3 regions of the Arthrobacter sp. P4_F11 genome follow, and region 3 is predicted to be linked to each of the others. Evidence: riboswitches for the same ligand, from Rfam matches in the RefSeq annotation. Region 3 holds a riboswitch; each other region holds the start of a gene.
What was found. A riboswitch is a leader RNA that binds a small molecule or an ion and turns the genes downstream of it on or off. The one in region 3 is predicted to bind cyclic di-AMP.

Region 1 (6,538 bases), on a different contig from region 3:
CTCGGTGAGGAACGGAGAACCTGCCTGCTGGTCGGCGCAGGCCTGGCAATTCGACCCTCCCACTGAGGTGGCCGGCGGAACGGCGTCCGGTGTCGGCGTGATGAGCCCGCGGGTTCCGTGGTTGGACGGGGCGATGCCCACAAGGTGGTTCACCTTGTCCGCGCCTCCAATGAATCCGAGGTAGTAGCGCGGCATCATGCCGCCCTGGCTGTGGCCCACGAGATCAACTTTCCTGGCACCCGTCGAGGCCAGTACCTTCTCGACAAACGGGGCGAGTTGACGGGCTGAGTCTGCCACCGGGCCCGTGGCGTCGACGCCGTTGGTCGCACCGTAGTTCAGCGCGAAAACGCAGTAGCCCTGGCTCTTTAGCGCCGGCGACATCGTCGCCCAGTTCTTCGCCATGTTTTCGAAGGTTCCCGGCACCAGGACCACCGGGTAGGGGTGGGCTGCCGAGGGCTTGCAGGACCAGTCATTCGCGCCGGGCGGCGAAACGTCAATGGTGTCGGCCTGGGCCGCCGGCACACCCATCAGGGATGCGCCAAGCAGCGCGAAGGTCGCAGCTGCCAGGGTTGCGAGTGCTGCGGGCGTTTTCGGGTATGGCACGGATTACCTCTTCGGTTGGACGCGTCATCTGTGACGGTCTGTGGGAATGGAAGTGAGGTAGGGGATCAGCCCCCGCTGTGATCCGACTCACGTCTCTCAATTCACGCTAGGGAAGGTGCTCCGCGGATCGCTGCGACATGCACGTTTGTGCATGCATTTTTCGACGGCAGTGGTGCCAGTGGGGGTTGCGTGGGGAGACTGCTGCACAGTTGTGCAGGTACGGGGATGCCGCCCGCCGTCGCCTCCGGTCCCCTCACTCTCCGGCCACCTCACTCTCCGGGCGGAAAATCGTAGGAGGCCTGGATCGTCGCCGGCGCGGTGCCGTAGGACAGGACGATCTCGTCGTGCGCCTTGAACGGGAGGTCCCGGATCCCGGCGTCGAACTTCCGGCCGTTCACGTAAACGGTCCAGCCATCCAGCGAACCCCCACCGGTGCCGGGGGCGCCGTTGCCACCGAGGACGCCCCACTCCGTCAGGAGCTGCCCGAGGGTGAAGGCCTGACCGGCGGTGGGGGACTCGATGTGGACCACGCCCGTGGTGTCGTGGGTGTGCAGTGCTGAGATGCCGTTGGCCCTGTGGTCAGCTCCGGCGGTGATGCCGATATTGGCCGCCACCGCGATGGGCTTGCCGTCCTTCAGCACGTCCAGATGTGCGTGATAGTGGTCCACGTTGCCCTCCGCCGTCAGCACCGTGAGGCCGGCCTGGGCGATCCGGCCGGGCGCCCCCGTGATGTCTAAAGCGAAATCAGGAGCCGGCGCCGCGGATGCCGCAGGTGACTCAGGCGACGGTGCGGTAGATGGCGCAGGGGCAGCGCACCCTGCCACCCCCAGCGTCATGACGGAAAGTGCGATGGCGAGTGTCAGCTTGGTGTGCATGGTTGCGTAAACCGCTTTCGATCGGAGGCTTGCCAGTTCAGTCTAGGCAGATGGTCCGGGCCCACCGCCCAGGACGGCTTGGCACCGCGTTTCCGCCGCGAGCCGCGAGGGGAAAGAATGGAAGGGTGAGTGATGCCGGCGAATTCATCGACCTCTCGCTGCAGCGCGAAGCTTCCTGGCGCCGCGCTGAGCAGCTTCAGGCGCGGCTGGAAACGGAGCCGGCGGGCAGCGGCCTCCGGTTCTACGGCACGTCCGTGGGCGCCGTACGCGGCACGGTCCGGGATGCCGGCCGCCGCTATCCCGGGCTGTCCCGCGATGAGGTCACTTTGCTGAGTTCCGAACTGTGGGGCTCCGGGCCCGGAGGCTCCGGCCGGGGGCCTGCGCCGGTTTTCGAGCGCCGGCTGGCCGCCGTGGTCCTGCTCCAGGCCAACGTGACGCTGCTGACCAACTCCGACCTCACCCGGCTGGAGGGCTTCATCCGGCAGGCGCGGGTGCGGGACCTTGTGGATCCGCTCGCCGTCGACGTCGTCGGACCTCTGGTGGACGGACTCGATGTTCTGGCCAGGGTGCGGGCCGACAGCGTGCTGGACCGGTGGGTGCGCGAGCCCGATGCCTGGCTGCGCCGGGCCGCGCTTCTCTCGCCGTTGCTGGCGCTGCGCGCGGGCGCGGGGGACTGGGACAGGTTCGTCCGGCACGCCAACGCGGTGCTCGGCGAGCCGGGCGGGACGTTCGACGCCGACGGCACAGCGGTCCGGGATGCCGTCTCCCGGGTCCTGGCAGAGATGGCAAAGCGGAGGCCGGAGCTGCAATTCACATCCGTTGGATAATAACCCTCCGAACCTTCGCCGCCGGCCCGGCTTTGGTCCAGGCATGTAGACATTCGGACTGTCAGGCCGTCGGACCCCCCGGATCGCCCTGCCCGACGGCGCTGCCGGAATTTCCGGACTTGCCGCCGGCATTTGCCGGGACCGCGAAAGTCCTCGCCGCCCGTGACCCGGCGACGGCGCTCGCGGCTATGGTGACAAGCGCTCCCACCAGCAGGGCCGCGGCCTCGCCTGGGAGCAGGACCTGAAGCTGCGTGCCGATGCTCGCCGCAGCCACCGGTACGCCAAGCTGGGCCGCCGACAACACCCCCAGCGACAGCGGGAGTCCCAGGAAAGCCAGGTCGGCGTGCGCCAGCAGGGCCCCGGCCCCCAGCAACAGGCCGAGGGCCATCATGTCCGGGTGCCCGGCCAGGTCCTTGAGCGTCAGCGATGCACCCAGCCACACGAAGAAGAGCGGACCCAGGAAGCCGTCGCTGAGCGCGAACAGTTGCCGGGCCAGCCGCCGCGGTTCGCCGACCGCAGCCATCACCAGGCCGAAAGAAAAGCCTGCCATCATCACAGACACATTGCTCCACGTCGCGACACCGGCCAGGGTGAAGAGCACGGCCAACTGGATCCGTAGCTCCAGGGCAAACTTGCGGCTTTCCGAGAGCCGGTGCACGCGCCGACGGATTCCCTGGCGCTCCAGCCAGCGCAAGCCGACAAAGAGCACTACCGCGCACCCGGTCACCACGAGGACACCCAGCGCCGCCTGGACTGCGTGGGGCGGATCCACCAGGAGCGGCAACGCCACAATGCAGGCCGTGTCGGCAATTGCCACCTGCGCTGTCATAGCGACGACATCTGGGCCGCCGAGGCGCAGGGAATCGACGATTGGAAGCACCAGGGCGGCCGACGAGGACGCCAGCAGCACGACGTAGAGGGGAGCATGTCCAGTCCCGAACAGCAGACCGATGCCGGTTCCGACCACCACCGCTGCCGCTGCGGCCACCATCGCCCGGCGGGAGCCTTTGCCGAGGGCGCCACGGATGTGCGGATCCCGCACGGGAACGTGGGTGCCTGCCACGAACATCATCAGCGCAAACCCGATATTGGCCAGCAGGGTGAACGTCGGGTCCGCGGGGTCCACCAGGGCCAGGCCTGAGCGCCCGATCGCGATGCCGGCCAGCAGCTCACCCAGCATGACAGGCAGGTGCCAGCGCGCCGGCAGGGCCAGCAGGGGGCCGGCCAGGGCGATGACGGCGATCAGCGCCAGGGACAGGAAGGTCACGGTTCTCGGCGGCCGGCCGGCGCCGGGCCTGACCGCCGTTCCACCACCGCGTAGGCCTTGCCGTCCAGGAAGGCCCAGTCGTTGACAACCATGTACCCGAGCGCGTCCACCCGGTCATTGAGGATGTGCTCGTCGAAACCCCCGTCACGCGGTTCCGCGTCCCATGTGGTCACGTGGACGTCCCCGCCGTCGAGGATCAGCAGCTCGGTGTTGACGTCGAAATCCTCTTGGGGCTGAGTGCTCAACTGGCAGATGGCGACACACTGGCTGTTCATTTTCGGGCCTCCGCTTCCGGTGGTGCTGATGGCATCATCCTATGTTCGGAAACGGCGCCGCCCTATGGGCAAATTGCGGCCCGGCATCATGGCTCCGTTACCTGAATGTGACTTTCGGGTGCGGTTCGCGCTACGGTTGATGAGTGCCTGTTGTCTCCGATACGGGCGCTCCCCAGCCGATTGCCTAACTCTGCCGCGGCCCGGGGGTAACTCGCATCAACGTCCGGCAGAGACGGGGAAACCACTTTTGACCTGCTGATATGCAGGTCTTGGGGTGAAGCCGCACAGTGCCCGCAAACGACGGGCCCGGGAGTGCGGCCGGGTGCCTCCCATCCGAATCCGACAGCTCACCTCGCAGGCATTGGGAGAGGCTACATTTTTCATGACTTCAGTCAATACTTTTGCGCGCCATGCCGCCGTCCTCGCCGCCGCATCCGGCCTGGTCCTGACCAGCGGAATGGCCGCCAACGCCGCCACCGCCCCGGTGCAGCGTGACTCTGCTCCGGCGTCGAACGTCGACGTCACCGGACAGGTCAGTGCCCCCGTCAGTGCCGATTCAAGCGTCAAGATCAGCTTCGAGCGCCCCGCAGTGGATTCTGTTGCCGCGCCGGTCATCGAACAGCCCGTCGCGCCGGCTCCGGCTCCCGCTGCAGCCCCGGCGGCGGCGCCCAAGGCTCCGGCCAAGCCCGTCATCCAGGTGCAGGCCGCTCCGGCAGCAGCTCCGGCAGCAGCGCCGGCCGCGGCGCCCGCGGGCGGACGCAACGCCATCATGCTCTCGGCCGCCTACAGCCAGGTGGGCATCACCCAGGACTGCACTGCCATGGTGGAAAAGGCCCTTGGCGCCGCGGGTAAGCCCGTTGGCGACATCGGTCCCCGCGCGTTCCTTGGCCTTGGAACCGTTGTAGCGACGCCGCAGCCCGGTGACATGGTGGTCCAGTCCGGCCACGTCGGCATCTACGCCGGCAACGGCCAGGTGGTCAGTGGCGGCATGAACGGCAAGAACCAGACCATGGTCCACCCGCTGTCCTGGCTCACCGCGACCGGCGGCGTGACGTTCGTCCGCGCCTAAGCCGCACGGCCCCGACCCGGGGCCAGGCAGTCCGGAAAGACCGGCGGTCGAGTTCCCTTGGGGGCAACTCGACCGCCGGTCTTTCCTGTCTCCGCATTCGGGGGTCCGGGATCCCGATGGCATAGCTTTCCCCGGCGCAGGGTCCTCAGGGATTCCCGCTGCCCATGAGCGGAAGCGTCAATTTCATGACGGTTCCTTCGCCGCCCGTCGCGGCCACCTCGACGGTGCCCCCGGCCGCGACGGCAATCTCCCGGACCAGGGCCAGGCCGATGCCAAAGCTCCGCTGTCCCTGTGAGGTGCCGGTGCCGGCCGTCCGCACGAACCGGTCAAAGATCCGGGCCTGATCGACGCCGGTGATTCCGGTCCCGGAGTCCGCCACCGTGATCACGGCGCGCTTCTGTTCGATTGAGGTCGTGATGGACACGCGGCCGCCCGGAGGCGTGTGGGCCAGCGCGTTGTCCGCCAGGGCCAGCACGGCACGCCGCAGCGCACTCTTCTCGATCCGGGCCAGCGGCCGGGCAGCGGCATGGAATTCCAGGCGCACCTGCCGCTGCTCTGCCACCTGCTGGAGGCTGCCGGCGACGCTGGCGGCAGCGTCGGCGAGGTCGGCAGGGGGCGCGGAGCGGTCCGGGGCCTCCGCGGTTGCCGCGAGGAGCAGTTCGTTGACAATCCCTGTCAGCGTCGCGGCGTCCTCCCGGATCCGGGCCAGGTCGTGGCTTTGCCTGGAGCCGGGCACAGTGTTGCGCTGGGCCAGCTGGATCCTGGTGTCCAGGATGGTCAATGGCGTGCGCAATTCGTGGCTGGCGTCCTGGACGAAACGCCGCTCCCTTGCCAGGGCATCACTGAGGGGACGAATCGCGCTGCGCGCGCTGAGCCACCCGACGATGCCGGCCAGCAGGATCCCCGCTACCCCGGCGATGATCATGGCTTCGAGGACATCCTTGGAATCCAGGTAGGTGTAGGCCGTCCCGGCCGTCGCCGAGCCCGGCACTTCAGGATGGGCCAGTTGGTTCGTGAGGTACAGCGCCGTGGCGGCGAGCAGCCCGAGAACCATGACCGCGCACGCAGCACTGATCCGCACCGCGACCTTGAGGGAAGCCTTGCGCAGGATGGAGTGGTCCGGATTTCCGCCGGCCGGCCAGCCGTCACTCATGGGCTTCGCCGATCTGGTATCCGAGGCCGTGCACCGTGCGGATCACGGCTTTGGAGATCTTCCGGCGCAGGTGATGAACATAGGTATCGATCACGCCGGGCTGTTCCGAGGCGTGGAAGCACGCCGCGAGGAGCTCATCCCGGGTGAAGACGCGGTCCGGTTCCGCGGCAAGGGCTGCCAGCAGCTGGCCTTCCTTTGCGGTCAGTGACACCGTTTGCCCGTAGACGGAACGGACGGAGCGCTGCGTTGGATCCAGTTCCCAGTCCCCGATCGCCACCGGTGCCGGGGCCGGGGGAGTGAAAGTCCGCGTCAGTGCGCGCAGGCGTGCTGCCAGTTCGCCGGCGTCGAACGGCTTGGTCACGTAATCGTTGGCGCCGGCGTCCAGGCCCCTGACTTTTTCGTCGGCATCGCCCAACGCGGTCAGGATCAGGATGGGCGTGGCAATGCCTTTCGACCGCAAAGCCGTGAT
Region 2 (6,538 bases), on a different contig from region 3:
CGCGCACACCGTACGGCGACGTGATCGTGACCGGACTCCCGCTGGCAGAAAAACAAAACACCCTGGCCTCCCTGGTCTGGACCATGGTGGTGGTGTCCGCAGGGGGACTCGTGCTGATCGGGCTCGCCGGCACGGCCCTGATCCGGCGGACCATGAAGCCGCTGGAACAGCTCTCCGAGGTCGCCACCAAGGTCTCCCGTCTCCCGCTGGACGCCGGCGAGGTGGCGCTCGGGGTCCGCGTCCCGACGTCGGCGGCCCATCCCGGAACGGAAGTGGGCAGCGTGGGCTACGCGCTGAACAAGATGCTGGACAACGTCTCCAACGCTCTCGAGGCGCGGCAGGAGAGCGAGATGAAGGTCCGGCAGTTCGTCGCCGACGCCTCGCACGAACTCCGCACCCCGCTGACGGCCATCCGCGGCTACACAGAGCTGATGCGGATGACCGAGCATTTCACCCCCGACGGCGAGAGGTCCCTCGCCCGTGTGCAAAGCCAGTCCGAGCGGATGACCACGCTCGTGGAGGACCTGCTGCTGCTGGCGCGCCTGGACGAGGGGCAGCCGCTCAAGATCTCCGACGTCGACCTCACCCAACTGGCCATCGAGACGGTCAGCGATGAGAAAGTCATGGCCCCGGACCGCATCTGGCAGCTGGAACTTCCGGACGAGCCCGTGGTGGTGCGCGGTGATGCGACCCAGCTTCACCAGGTCCTCGCCAACCTGCTATCCAATGCGCGCAAGCACACTGAACCCGGGACCAAGGTGGTCACGGGCGTTATGCGCTCGGCTGACGGCAGTGCCGTGGTCACCGTGACAGACAACGGCAGCGGCATCGCCCCGGAATTTATCGGCCGGGTCTTCGCCCGCTTCGCCCGGGCCGACGCCTCGCGCACCAATCCGGCGTCGAATCCCGCAGCCGTCCCCGCCGATTCTGCCGTCGCGACGGCGAGGGTAGGGTCCGGGGCCCCCGCACGCTCGTCCTCCGGCGCCGTTTCCGGCAGCCGCGGAGGTCACGGCACGGCGACCGCCGCGCCGACGTCCGAGGGCACCAGCGGGTTGGGCCTGTCCATCGTCCAGTCGATCGTGGAGGCCCACGGAGGAACAGTCGAGGTCACGTCCCGGCCGGGCCGCACGGAGTTCGCCGTGCGGCTGCCCGCCGCGCCGCCGCCGGCTTAACCGGAACGGCCGCCGTCGGCGCAAACGGCCCGGACCGGCCGGCCCGCGAACCCGGCGCAACCCGACACCCCGGCACTGTGACTCCTGTTACCAAAATGTGACTTAAGCGGCCAGGTCCTGTAGCGTCGTTAGCGTGCGCCGCCATCGGTGCCGCATATCCGGACGGACGCCAAACTCTGCCGCTTCCCGGATTCCGCTGGACCAGGCAGAGGCGGGGGACCCAGAGTTCCCGGGCATTCTGCTTTCATGCGCCCTCGGGGTGAAGCCGACACGTGATGTTCCGTGCGGCCGGATGACCTCATCCGAACCCGACAGCTAACTCCGCCGGCGTTGAGAGGCCACCATGACTGAATTCCAGGTACAAACACGCCCTGACGGCGGTTCGCATTCCCGCTCAGTTGGCGCAGCCAAGTCGCGCCACCGCGCCGAACCGGTCAAGCAGGCATCCGCCCTGTCGCGGTTCGCCGCCGGGCTCGGTGTAACCGGCCGCCGTGCCGCCGTCGTCACCGCCGCGTGCGCACTGCTACTGGGTGGCGGTGCCGCCAGCCAAGCGGCAGAGCCCGGCGCCCACACGGCGAATGTTGCGAGCCAGACGGCCACGATCGCCGACCCGCTGGCCAAGCTCAACTTCGAGCGGGTCCAGGTGGCTGGCCCGGGCGCTCCAGCGGAAAAGAACGTGGCTCCCCAGATCTCGGAGGTTAAGGCAGCCGAAGCGCTGATCCACGCCCCCGCTGCTGCCGCGCCGGCAGCCTCGGCAGCACCTGCTCCGGCCCCCGCGGCAGCCCCCGCACCTGCTCGGGTTCCCGCGGCAGCTCCCGCTCCGGCACCCGCTCCGGCACCGGCAGCCGCTCCGGCCCCCGCACCGGTCGCAATCGACGACCCCGCCGGCGCGCAGGCCTACGCCGCGTCCCAGCTGGGCCGCTATGGCTGGGCACCTGGCCAGATGCAGTGCCTGCACAAGCTGTGGACCAAGGAGTCCGACTGGAAGACCACCGCCACGAACGCCAGCAGCGGCGCCTACGGCGTGGTCCAGTCCCTGCCCGCCTCGAAGATGGCGAGCGCCGGCGCCGATTACATGACTAACTACCGGACCCAGATCAACTGGGGCCTGAACTACGTCAAGTCGCGCTACGGTTCCCCCTGCGGTGCCCTGAACTTCCACTACGCACACAACTGGTACTAAACCGGCACTAGCCGCCCCCGCCAAGGAGGCCCCGGATCCGCATGGATCCGGGGCCTCCTTGCGTCTCCACTGCGGGACCGGCCCGGCGGGCCAGAATTCCACAGTCCCCGCACAGCTTGACCCTAAAGCCCTCATATGGGCCGCCGGGAAAGTTGAGCCATGACATTCACAGACCAGGCCACAGGAACCCTGCCCCGCTCCACGGCGACGCCGGCTGGCCCGGCGACCCCCGAGGCACCCTCGGGGCTTGCGCTGGCCGACGCACCGGTCCCGGGCCCGATCGCCGGGGCGCTGACCGGCACCGGCGGCCGGCGCACGGCCATTGATACGCGCGCCAGCACGCCCCTGCTGGACGTCACCATCCCGGTCTTCAACGAGGAACGGGACCTCGAGGCCTGCCTGCGCCGGCTCCACGCGTACCTGCTCGGCGCCTTCCCGCATTCCTTCCGGATCACCGTGGCGGACAACGCCAGCACCGATGGAACGCTCAAGGCCGCGGAACGGGTAGCCCGCGAGCTGCGCGAAGTGACGGTGGTCCATATGGCGGAAAAGGGCCGCGGAAACGCACTTCGCAGGGTGTGGCTGGCCTCGCCGTCGCCGGTCCTGGCGTACATGGATGTGGATCTTTCCACTGATCTGGCGGCCCTCGGCCCGCTCCTAGCCCCGCTCATTTCCGGGCACTCCGACCTGGCGATCGGGACGCGGCTGACCCGCAACTCCCGCGTGGTCCGCGGACCCAAACGGGAATTCATCTCGCGCAGCTACAACTTACTGCTCCAGGCCCTCATGGGCGCCCAATTCAGTGACGCGCAGTGCGGCTTCAAGGCGATCCGGGCGGACGTGGCCCGGCAGCTGCTTCCCCACACGCTGGACAACGCCTGGTTCTTCGACACCGAGCTGCTGGTCCTGGCAGAAAAGTGCGGCCTGCGCGTCCACGAAGTCCCGGTGGACTGGACCGACGACCCGGATTCCAGCGTGGACATCGTCCAGACGGCCCTCGCGGACTTGCGCGGCATGGCACGGTTGAGCCGGGACCTGGTCTCGGGCCGGATCCCGGTTCCCGACCTGCGCGCGGCCCTGGCCCGTGGACCGCTGCCGGCCGCCTCGCGGGCCCAGGAACAAAGCCCCGGCGGAAGCCTCTTCGGACAGCTCGTCCGCTTCGGCAGCATCGGGGTGGCCTCCACCCTGGCCTACCTGGCGATCTTCCTGCTCTGCCGCGGGTTCGTGGACCCGCAGCTGGCAAACTTCCTCGCGTTGCTCACCACCGCCGTGGCCAACACTGCGGCCAACCGGCGCTTCACGTTCGGCATCCAGGGCAGCAGCCAGGCGGCTCGCCACCATTTTGAGGGGCTGCTGGTCTTCGGCATCGGGCTGGCCCTGACCTCGGGCGCACTCGCCCTCGTTCACGCCGCATCGGGAGCGGCACCGGACCGCTGGCTTGAACTGCTCACGGTCACCGCCGCCAACCTGGCCGCCACGGCCGTGAAGTTCTTGCTCTTCCGGCTGGTTGTTTTCCGCCACAGGCCCGCCGCTGCCGTTCCGGCGCCCCCGATCCTTCCCTCCCCCGCACAGAAAAGGCCAAGTAAATGACGGCAACCATCAGCCCCACCGCCGGAGCCCAGGGCGGTTCCCCGGCCGGCAGGCCGCCGGCCGCCGAGGAACAGCAACACCCGGTTCCCGGAGACGGCGGGACCGCGACCCATCTGCCCGCGTCCCCGGCGCCGGCCGCCCAAGGCCGCCGGGGCCGGCTGCTGTTCGGACCGCAGCCCCGCTGGGTGCGGCCCTCGGCAGCGCTGCTCCTGGTGATCACCGCGGCGTTGTACCTATGGAATCTGGAGGCCACCGGCTACGCCAACTCCTTCTATGCCGCGGCGATCCAGGCCGGGACCAAGGACTGGACCGCGCTGCTCTTCGGCTCCCTCGACGCCGGCAATGCCATCACGGTGGACAAACCCCCGGCCGCACTCTGGATCCCCGCCCTCGCGGGACGGATCTTTGGTTTCTCGGCCCTGAGCATGCTCATCCCCCAGGCGCTCATGGGAGTGGCCGCCGTCGGGCTTCTCTACCTGACCATCAAGCGGGTGTCCGGGCCGGCCGCGGGCCTGCTCGCCGGCGGCGCCCTGGCGCTGACCCCGGTAGCCGCCCTCATGTTCCGGTTCAACAACCCGGACGCGATGCTCACCCTGTGCCTGCTGCTGGCGGCCTACCTCACCACCCGCGCCATCGAGAAGGCCGGCTGGAAGTGGCTCGCCGCGGCCGGCGCGGTCATCGGCCTGGCCTTTCTGAGCAAGATGCTGCAGGGCTTCCTGATCGTTCCCGGGCTGGCCCTGGCCTACCTGTGGGCGGCGCCCGCCACCCTCGGCCGCCGGCTCCTGCACCTGCTGGCCGCCGCCGCCGGGATCGCCGTCGTGGCCGGAAGCTACGTTGTCCTGTTCCAGCTGACCCCGGCCTCGGTCCGGCCGTACATGGCAGGGTCGGAGACCAACAGCTTCCTGGAACTCACGTTCGGCTACAACGGCCTGGGCCGGATCACCGGGTCAGGCGGGGGCATGCCCGCCGGAGGAAACCTGGGAGGCAACCCCGGCGGCCCGGGAGGCAACGGAAACGTCGGCTTCGGCGGCGCGGCCGGGATCACCCGGATGTTCGGGACCAGCTTCGGCGGCGAGGTGTCCTGGCTGCTGCCGGCGGCCCTGATCCTGCTGGCCGCCGGCCTGTGGTTCACCCGGCGCGAGGCCAGGACCTCGAAAACCCGTGCGGCGCTCCTGCTGTGGGGCGGCTGGCTGGTCATCACGGCGGGAATCTTCAGCTTCATGAGCGGCACCGTGCATCCGTACTACGCCGTGGCGCTGGCCCCCGCCATCGCCGCGCTGGCGGGCATCGGTTCCCTGGAACTGTGGCGGGGCCGGGCCTACTTGCCGGCCCGGGTTGTCCTGGCCGTGACGGTGCTGGCCACCTCGGTCTGGTCCGCCGTGCTCCTGGGCCGCGACCCGTCCTGGCTTCCGGGGCTCCGGGTGATCATCGTGGTCCTGGGCGTGCTCGCCGCCGCGGCCCTGCTCCTGCGGGCGGACGGTATGGCGGCTCTCCCGGCGCGGTTCCGCAAGGCCGCCACGGCTGGCGTCGTGGTCCTCTGCCTGCTTGCCGGCGGGCTCGGAAGCACCGCGTGGACACTGGCGACCGTCGCCCAGCCGCATTCCGGTTCGATCCCCATGTCCGGCCCCACCGCGTCCGCGATGGGCGGCGGCTTCGGGGCGGCAGGCAGGACAGGCAGTGACGGCATGGGCGGCGGTGACGGCATGGGCGGCGGCCCGGGCGGGGAAACGTCCTCGGCGGAGTTGACCGCGCTGCTGAAGTCCTCCGGCGCCAAGTGGTCCGCGATTGTCTCCGGCGCCACCCAGGCCGCGGGCCTGGAACTCGCCACCGGCACCAGCGTGATCGCGCTCGGCGGCTGGAACGGCGGCGACCCCTACCCGACGCTCGCACAGTTCCAGGCGATGGTGGACCGCGGCGAGATCGGCTACTTCATTTCCGGCGGCATGGGCGGCATGGGCGGGGGCCGCGGAGGCAACTCCGAGGTCGCCACCTGGGTCGCGGCAAACTACCAGGCCCAGACCGTGGGCAACGCCACCGTCTACAAACTGGGAGCGTAGACCGCCATGACTGACACCCTGAGCCCCCACTCCGACACGGCGCCGGCCCGCACGCCGGGGCGGCCGCGGCCGCAAGCCCGGGACCGCCGTCGGCGACTGGAGCCCCCGGCTGCTGGCGGCACGCGCGCCCTCCGTGGCGCCCGGGCCCTGCGGATGCGGCTGGAACTGGCAGGGCTGCTGCTGGCCACGGCCGTGCTGTACCTGTGGAACCTCGGCGCCTCCGGCTGGGCAAACGCGTTCTACTCCGCGGCGGCCCAGGCCGGGTCGCAGGATTGGGCGGCCTGGTTCTTTGGCTCCTCCGACGCCGCCAACGCCATCACCGTGGACAAGCCGCCGGCGTCGCTGTGGGTGATGGGCTTGTCGGTGCGGATCTTCGGGCTGAGCTCCTGGAGCGTCCTGGTGCCGCAGGCGCTCATGGGGGTCGGCACGGTCTGGCTGGTCTATCTGGCCGTCCGCCGGGCCGCGGCCCCCGCCACGGCCGACGTCGGCCTGGCCCACCGCGCGGGGCTACTCGCTGGTGCGGTCATGGCGCTGAC
Region 3 (6,538 bases):
AGTTCTTCTGCGGCGCGAAGTAGTACACGTCCGACTCCGCCACGTCCACGTCCAGCCCGCCCGCGGCCGAGGTCGCGTCCACGAGCACCAACGACCCCTCGTCGGCGCCGGCCACCCGCTGGACGGGGGCGGCAACGCCGGTTGAGGTCTCGTTCTGCGGCCACGCATAGACGTCGACGCCGGCCTCCGCCCGGGCGGTGGGGCGGGTGCCGGGTTCGGCCTTGATGATGGAGGACTCGGCAAGGAACGGCGCCTTGTTGGTGGCGGAAGCGAACTTCGAGCCGAACTCGCCGAAGGACAGGTGCTGCGCCTTGTTCTCCACGAGCCCGAAGCTGGCAATGTCCCAGAACGCGGTGGATCCGCCGACGCCCAGCACCACTTCATAGCCTTCCGGTGCCCGGAAGAATTCGCTGAGGCCGCTGCGCACCGAGCCGACCAGGTTCTTCACGGGCGCCTGGCGGTGGGAGGTCCCCAGCAGCTTCGACGATGCCGCGGCCAGGGCGTCCATCTGTTCCGGCCGGACTTTGGACGGGCCGGCGCCGAACCGTCCGTCCTTGGGCAGGAGGTTAGCGGGGATCGTGATGCTGGTGTCGCTCACAGTGGCTCCAATTTTCGGCTGGTTCGTAGCGTGGCTGGGAGGTGGCGGGCAGGGATGGCTACCACGGACACCCCTCTTCATTCTGCCTGTCTTATTTTGCCTGACAGCTCCCGGCGATACAGAAAAAGGCCTGTCATAGTCCGGTCATTGAGACGCCGGGGACGGCCGGCCGGCTGGGGCTGGGACAATAACTTCAGGTCGATCGAAAGATTATCCGGAGTAATTCAAAATAGGCTAGGCTGGCATGCGAACGTACGGCGGTTCCCGCCTGGGCGCATCCTGCATGCAGCCCGCACGCGGTACGGTGGGAATGACGCTAGGACTGCGCTCGAGGAGCTGAGCTGAATGACGGATCTGATCGATACTACGGAGATGTATCTTCGGACCATTCTGGAACTTGAAGAAGAAAACATCGTTGCCCTCCGCGCCCGCATCGCCGAACGGCTCCGCCACTCCGGCCCCACTGTGTCCCAGACCATCGGCCGGATGGAGCGCGACGGGCTGGTGGTTGTTTCCGGCGACAGGCACCTTGAACTGACGGAAACCGGACGGAAACGTGCAATCGGTGTCATGCGCAAGCATCGTCTGGCCGAACGCCTCCTCGCGGACGTGATCGGGCTCGACTGGGCCTACGTCCACGAGGAAGCGTGCCGCTGGGAACATGTCATGAGCGAACGTGTCGAGCGAAGAATCTTCGAGATGCTCAACCACCCGACAGTCTCGCCCTACGGAAACCCTATTCCGGGGCTTGCGGATCTTGGCGGCGTGCCCAATGGCGCCCCCGTGGACAGGCCCGTGAACTTGCTGGAGGCCATGGCCGGCTACGGGGCAACTTCACGGGTTACGGTCAACCGGCTCGCGGAGCCGATCCAGGTGGAGCCGGAGCTTCTGGCCCAGCTCGACGAGGGCGGAATCAGGCCTGGCGCGCTGGTCTCGCTGGAGCGGGTGGGGGAGTACATCTCGGTCCGCGTCCCCGATATCGAAGGTGCCCTGGAGCTGCCGCCCGAGGTTGCCGCGCACGTCTTTGTAACAGTCGCCTGACCAGCCACTACGCGCCGGTCATGGGACGACCCACGAGTTGTCCACAATTGCGGTTACGGATTTATTACCGGGCGGCTTAATCGCCTATAGTTAGTGCCCAGTACCGATACCAAAGCGTTACCTGATCCGAAGCCGAGCCCTGCCAGCGGATCAGTCGCAGAACTACCTCCTGGCAGGGGCGGGGGAACCACTTTCGGCTGCTACTTCGGCAGCCTTGGGGTGAAGTCCGTCAGCGGCAAGCAGCTTCCACCGAAGGATCCCCTGGGGATGCCTCTGTGCTTGGCTGCTTGCAACGGCGGACCGGGTCTTTGATCTCTCTGACCCGAATCCGACAGCTAACTTCGCAGGCCATCCAGAGAGGAACCGTTCTTGACCACCCAGACCGCCAGGGGCCGTCGCCGCGCGACCGGTCCCGCTCCGGAGCCGCGTCCCGTCGTCGCACACACGGCCGAACGCCCGCGGGACGTGCACCGCGATGAACGCCGTCGCCGTCGCAGTCCGTTCCGCCAGGTCACGGACTTTGCCGCGGCCAGCGGAGTCGGGCAGAAGGCCGGGATCGCACTGGCCGCAACTGGTCTGGTTCTGACTGTGACGGTCCCCGTCACGAGCCCGGTGATGGCTTCGAATCCGGGAGAATCCGGCGCGCTCTCGGCTGCCGTGCAGCCGGATGTCACCGCTGCCGCTGCCGCCAAAGTCGACTTCAACCGCACGGCCGTCACCACGAAGGGTGATCCGGACGGGAAACTCAAGCAGCTGCTGAGCGCCCAGTCTGTGGGCACCATCACCCGCGCGGCATCGGCCGGCACCCTGGGTGCGCCGCTCGACCAGCTGGTCACGGCCTCGCCCTTCGGCTACCGCGTCAGCCCCATTACCGGGGGCGCGGGGGAGTTCCACCGCGGCCAGGATTTCGCCGCCCAGTGCGGCACGGCGGTCCACGCGGCCGCCAGCGGCACCGTGACCTTCAACGGCTGGCATCCCTTCGGCGGGGGGAACCGCGTGGTCATCGATCACGGCAACGGACTGGAGACCACGTACAACCACCTGTCCTCGGCCTCGGTCAAGGTCGGCCAGAAGGTTTCCCGCGGTGACGTCGTCGCCATGAGCGGGACCACCGGCGCCTCCACCGGCTGCCACCTCCACTTTGAAGTGATGGTCAACGGCGAAGTCGTTGACCCGCTCGGCTGGCTCTAGAAAGACGATGGGCAGCTCTCAACTTCTTGTGACACGCCGTGATCTGAATGTGACATTGGATCCGGACTGCTGTAGGGTTTGAAGCACGCCAACTTTTCCGAAGTTGGCGCTCTTGAGTGGATTGCCTAGCTCTGCCACCGCTCAAGGTCCGTTCGCATTACATCGTCTGGCAGGGGCGGGGGAACCAATTTTGGCCTTCGAAAGAAGGCCTTGGGGTTAAGTCGCAAAGCTTCCCAGGAAGCAGCGCGGCCGGGTGACTCCCATCCGAATCCGACAGCTCACCTCGTAGGCATTGGGAGAGGCTACTTTCGTGTCTTCACGCCACAATTCTGCGCGCATGCGCACCGGCGAGGCTCTGTCGAGCCCGCTGGAATCCACATCACGTGCCGCCCTTGCCGGCGCCCGGATTGGATCACGTTCCGCAGGCTCAATCTCTACCGAGCCCGGACAGCATGCAGTTTCCGCTTTTGGCGCGTCTTCGCAGTACACCCTTCGCTAAGTAACCCATTTCGGGGCGATCCGGCGTACCCCCAAGATGCCGGAGCGTCCTCAGTCCGTGCCCGAAAGCGCGCGGTCCAAGGATCACGAAAGAGAGAACTTAATGACTACTCGTGCAAACGTTGCACGGCACCGCGCCGAGGTCACCAAGACCAACTCGCTGGCTGTAATTGCTAAGGCTGTCGGCGACAACGCCGGCGGCGTGGGCCGTCAGGCCGCGGTCATCGCCGCAGCTTCCGGTCTGGTCCTGACCAGCGGAATCGCAGCCAACGCTGCTGAAACCAATGTTCAGCGCGAATCCACCTCCGCTTCGGCCCTGGAAGTCCAGTCCGCAGCTCCGGCCACCATCTCGGCCGCTTCCACCATCGCGATCTCCTACGAGAAGCCCGCCGTGACCACCACGCCGGCTCCCGTCGTCGAGGCTCCCAAGCCCGTCGTGAAGGTCCAGGACGCCACGGCCACGGCCACCCGCGCCGGCGGCACCGAGCTGGGCGTCAGCGGCGGCGTCGCTGCCCAGGCCCCCGCGGGCATCGGAAGCGGCGCAGGCGCGACCATCGCCGCTGCTGCCTACGCACAGATCGGCGTGGCGCAGGACTGCACCGCCCTGGCCACCAACGCCCTGGCCGCGGCCGGCATCCACTACCACGGCTGGCCGGCAGGTTACCTGTCCCTGGGCCGCACCGTGAGCGCCGCCGAGGCACGCCCGGGCGACCTCGCCTACTACCAGAACGGCGGCGTGGGCATGGCTCACATCGCGGTCTACGTCGGCAACGGCATGGCAGTGCACGGCGGCTGGAACGGCGGCACCACCGCGCTGTACAGCGTCAACGTCGGCTCCGGCCCGGTCTTCATCCGCGTCGGCGCCTAAGCACGAACCCCAGCATTCCGAAAGACCCCCGCCTCCAGGCGGGGGTCTTTTGCGTTGCCGCGCAGTGAACTTTCCGCGCTGAGGACCGCGCCGGTGAAAAAATATTCGGTGATCCAGCACTTGAGTGTTTACTCTTGTGTTGTCGATCCATAGCCCGACCATGCAGAGGGCAGCCGGCCCTCGTGCCGCTGGCGGGTGCGGCCGTGAAGAGGTATGCGGATGCGCACTCTCGTTCTGAATGCTGGATATGAACCGCTGGCGGTCATCACCTTCCGCCGGGCGCTCGTCCTTGTCCTGACCGGAAAGGCCAGCGTGGTGGCCGAAGGGGACGACCCCGTGGTCGGCCCCCAGGACATTTTGGGCCGCCCGTCCGTGATCCTGCTGAACCGCTACATCCGGCCCAGGTATAACACGATGACTGCGGTGAGCCGCCGCGGCGTGCTGCGCCGGGATGCCCACCGCTGCGCGTACTGCGGCAAGGCTGCCCACACCATCGACCACATCCAGCCCAAATCGCGGGGCGGAGCCGACTCCTGGGAGAACCTGGTGGCGGCGTGCCTGCGGTGCAACAACGCCAAGAGCGACCATACGCCGGCGGAGATGGGCTGGAAGATCGGTTTTGTTCCGGGCCCGCCAAAGGGTGCCATCTGGCAGATCAAGGAACTCGAGAAGCCGACGCCGGCCTGGGATCCGTTCCTGCTGCCTGAATCGGCTGCCTGATCTGCCTCCTTGCTGGCTGATCAGCCGGTGGAGACGCTGCCGGCGCACGTTACGGCTTGTTCAGTGGCCGCTGGCGCCGGGCTAGGCTGAACCGATGGAGTTCGATGCCATCATTCTCGCCGGGGGGCGGTCCTCACGCCTCGGCGGCGTGCCCAAATCCGGGCTGATCTACGACGGCGCCACCCTCCTGGAGCGGTCACTGCGGGCCGCGGGCGCGGCGGGGCTCACCGTCGTCGTCGGCCCCGACCCCGGGGGCCTGCCCGGCGGCGTCCTGACCTGCCGGGAAGAGCCGCCCTTCGCGGGTCCGGCCGCAGCCATCGCGGCGGGGCTGGCCGCCCTGGCCGCCGATCACGCGAGCCGGCACGCAGCCGCCGCGCCCTATACCCTCGTCCTGGCGTGTGACATGCCCCGGTCGGAAGGCGCGGTCCGTGCCCTGGCCGAGGCGCTGGCCGCGTCTGCTGCAGGCACGCCGGAAAGGGGTGGGGCCGACGGCGTCATGGCCGTCTCGGCCGACGGCCGGAAGCAGCCGCTTGCGGGCTTTTATGGCACGGCTGGGCTACAACGTTCTGTCGCGGACGCCGCGTCCCGGGACCGGCTGGAAAACGCGTCGGTGTTCGCCCTTCTTGCTAGGCTGGACGTGCGGGAAGTTCGCGTTCCCCCGGGTTCCACGGATGACGTCGACACCTGGGATGACGCGTCCGCACTGGGGGTATCCGGCAGGATTCCCGACGGCGGTCCGGGCTCCGGCCCGGCTATGCACAGCTGAACTCGACCATGGAGGCAAACGGTGAAAAGCCAGGACGAAACACTGGAAGACTGGTGCCGTGCCCTGCTCCAGGCCCTGGAGCTGGACGACGTTGAGATTGACGTGAATGAGGTCCTCGCCCTGGCCGGCGTGGCCGCCCATTCCGTGGTGCGCCCGGCGGCACCGCTGACCACATTCATTGCCGGCTTTGCGGCCGGCCTGGCCTCCGGCTCCGGGCAGGCCACGGACTCCGTGTCCATGGAGTCCGCGATGGCCGTTGCCCGCCGGCTCGCCAAGGACTACGCAGCCGCCGAAACTTCCGGGGCATGACGGCTGCGGCCCCGGACGGCAATGGCCCCGCCACCGCCGCAGGTGAAGATGGCGTCAACGATAGCGGCGGAAATGGCGTCAGAGATGGCGGTGGAGAGGCTCTCGTAGACGGCCCTGGAGGCCCTCACATCGCGGACCAGGACACCGCGGACGAGGACGCAGGGGACGAGGACACTGCCGCGGAGCCGCACAGACACCTGGCCCACACGTGGCAGGAGGCCCGGCAACTCGCGTTCGAGTGCGCCGTTCCCATCCCGGCCGCCCCTGTTCCGCTGCGGCAGACGCTTGGCCGGACGCTCGCGGCGGACGTCGTTGCCCGGCAGGACATGCCCCATTACGCTTCCTCTGCCATGGACGGTTGGGCCGTCAACGGCAGCGGGCCCTGGATCCTGGCCGAACCCGGCCAGCGTCTGGCCCCACATCAGGCCAGCCCGATTGCCACCGGCGGCCTCATCCCGCCCGGGGCCAAGGCAGTGTTGCGCAGCGAAAGCGGCATCATCGACGCCGACGACGACGGCCTGCCCGTCCTGAAGCTGGGCGGCACCGC

Region 1: linked by a shared signal. The riboswitch ahead of AC1DRO_RS00140 (hypothetical protein) and the one ahead of AC1DRO_RS19320 (M23 family metallopeptidase) in region 3 are both predicted to bind cyclic di-AMP.
Region 2: linked by a shared signal. The riboswitch ahead of AC1DRO_RS03435 (aggregation-promoting factor C-terminal-like domain-containing protein) and the one ahead of AC1DRO_RS19320 (M23 family metallopeptidase) in region 3 are both predicted to bind cyclic di-AMP.

The regions. Positions count from the first base shown of each region.
Region 1 covers NZ_JBFUJK010000001.1:23,633-30,170, forward strand. Annotated here, with positions in the region: gene AC1DRO_RS00115 (esterase/lipase family protein) at 1-528, opposite strand, end outside; gene AC1DRO_RS00120 (hypothetical protein) at 873-1,478, opposite strand; gene AC1DRO_RS00125 (DNA alkylation repair protein) at 1,604-2,305, shown strand; gene AC1DRO_RS00130 (cation:proton antiporter) at 2,367-3,572, opposite strand; gene AC1DRO_RS00135 (hypothetical protein) at 3,569-3,847, opposite strand; cyclic di-AMP (ydaO/yuaA leader) riboswitch at 4,019-4,222, shown strand; gene AC1DRO_RS00140 (hypothetical protein) at 4,230-4,916, shown strand; gene AC1DRO_RS00145 (sensor histidine kinase) at 5,062-6,069, opposite strand; gene AC1DRO_RS00150 (response regulator transcription factor) at 6,062-6,538, opposite strand, start outside.
Region 2 covers NZ_JBFUJK010000002.1:89,946-96,483, forward strand. Annotated here, with positions in the region: gene AC1DRO_RS03430 (sensor histidine kinase) at 1-1,172, shown strand, start outside; cyclic di-AMP (ydaO/yuaA leader) riboswitch at 1,357-1,516, shown strand; gene AC1DRO_RS03435 (aggregation-promoting factor C-terminal-like domain-containing protein) at 1,516-2,355, shown strand; gene AC1DRO_RS03440 (bifunctional glycosyltransferase family 2/GtrA family protein) at 2,515-3,945, shown strand; gene AC1DRO_RS03445 (glycosyltransferase family 39 protein) at 3,942-6,002, shown strand; gene AC1DRO_RS03450 (ArnT family glycosyltransferase) at 6,009-6,538, shown strand, end outside.
Region 3 covers NZ_JBFUJK010000021.1:44,952-51,489, reverse strand. Annotated here, with positions in the region: gene serC (phosphoserine transaminase) at 1-598, opposite strand, end outside; gene AC1DRO_RS19325 (iron-dependent transcriptional repressor DtxR) at 944-1,639, shown strand; cyclic di-AMP (ydaO/yuaA leader) riboswitch at 1,790-2,004, shown strand; gene AC1DRO_RS19320 (M23 family metallopeptidase) at 2,009-2,830, shown strand; cyclic di-AMP (ydaO/yuaA leader) riboswitch at 2,967-3,136, shown strand; gene AC1DRO_RS19315 (NlpC/P60 family protein) at 3,432-4,196, shown strand; gene AC1DRO_RS19310 (HNH endonuclease) at 4,416-4,916, shown strand; gene mobA (molybdenum cofactor guanylyltransferase) at 5,011-5,682, shown strand; gene AC1DRO_RS19300 (DUF6457 domain-containing protein) at 5,704-5,991, shown strand; gene AC1DRO_RS19295 (molybdopterin molybdotransferase MoeA) at 5,988-6,538, shown strand, end outside.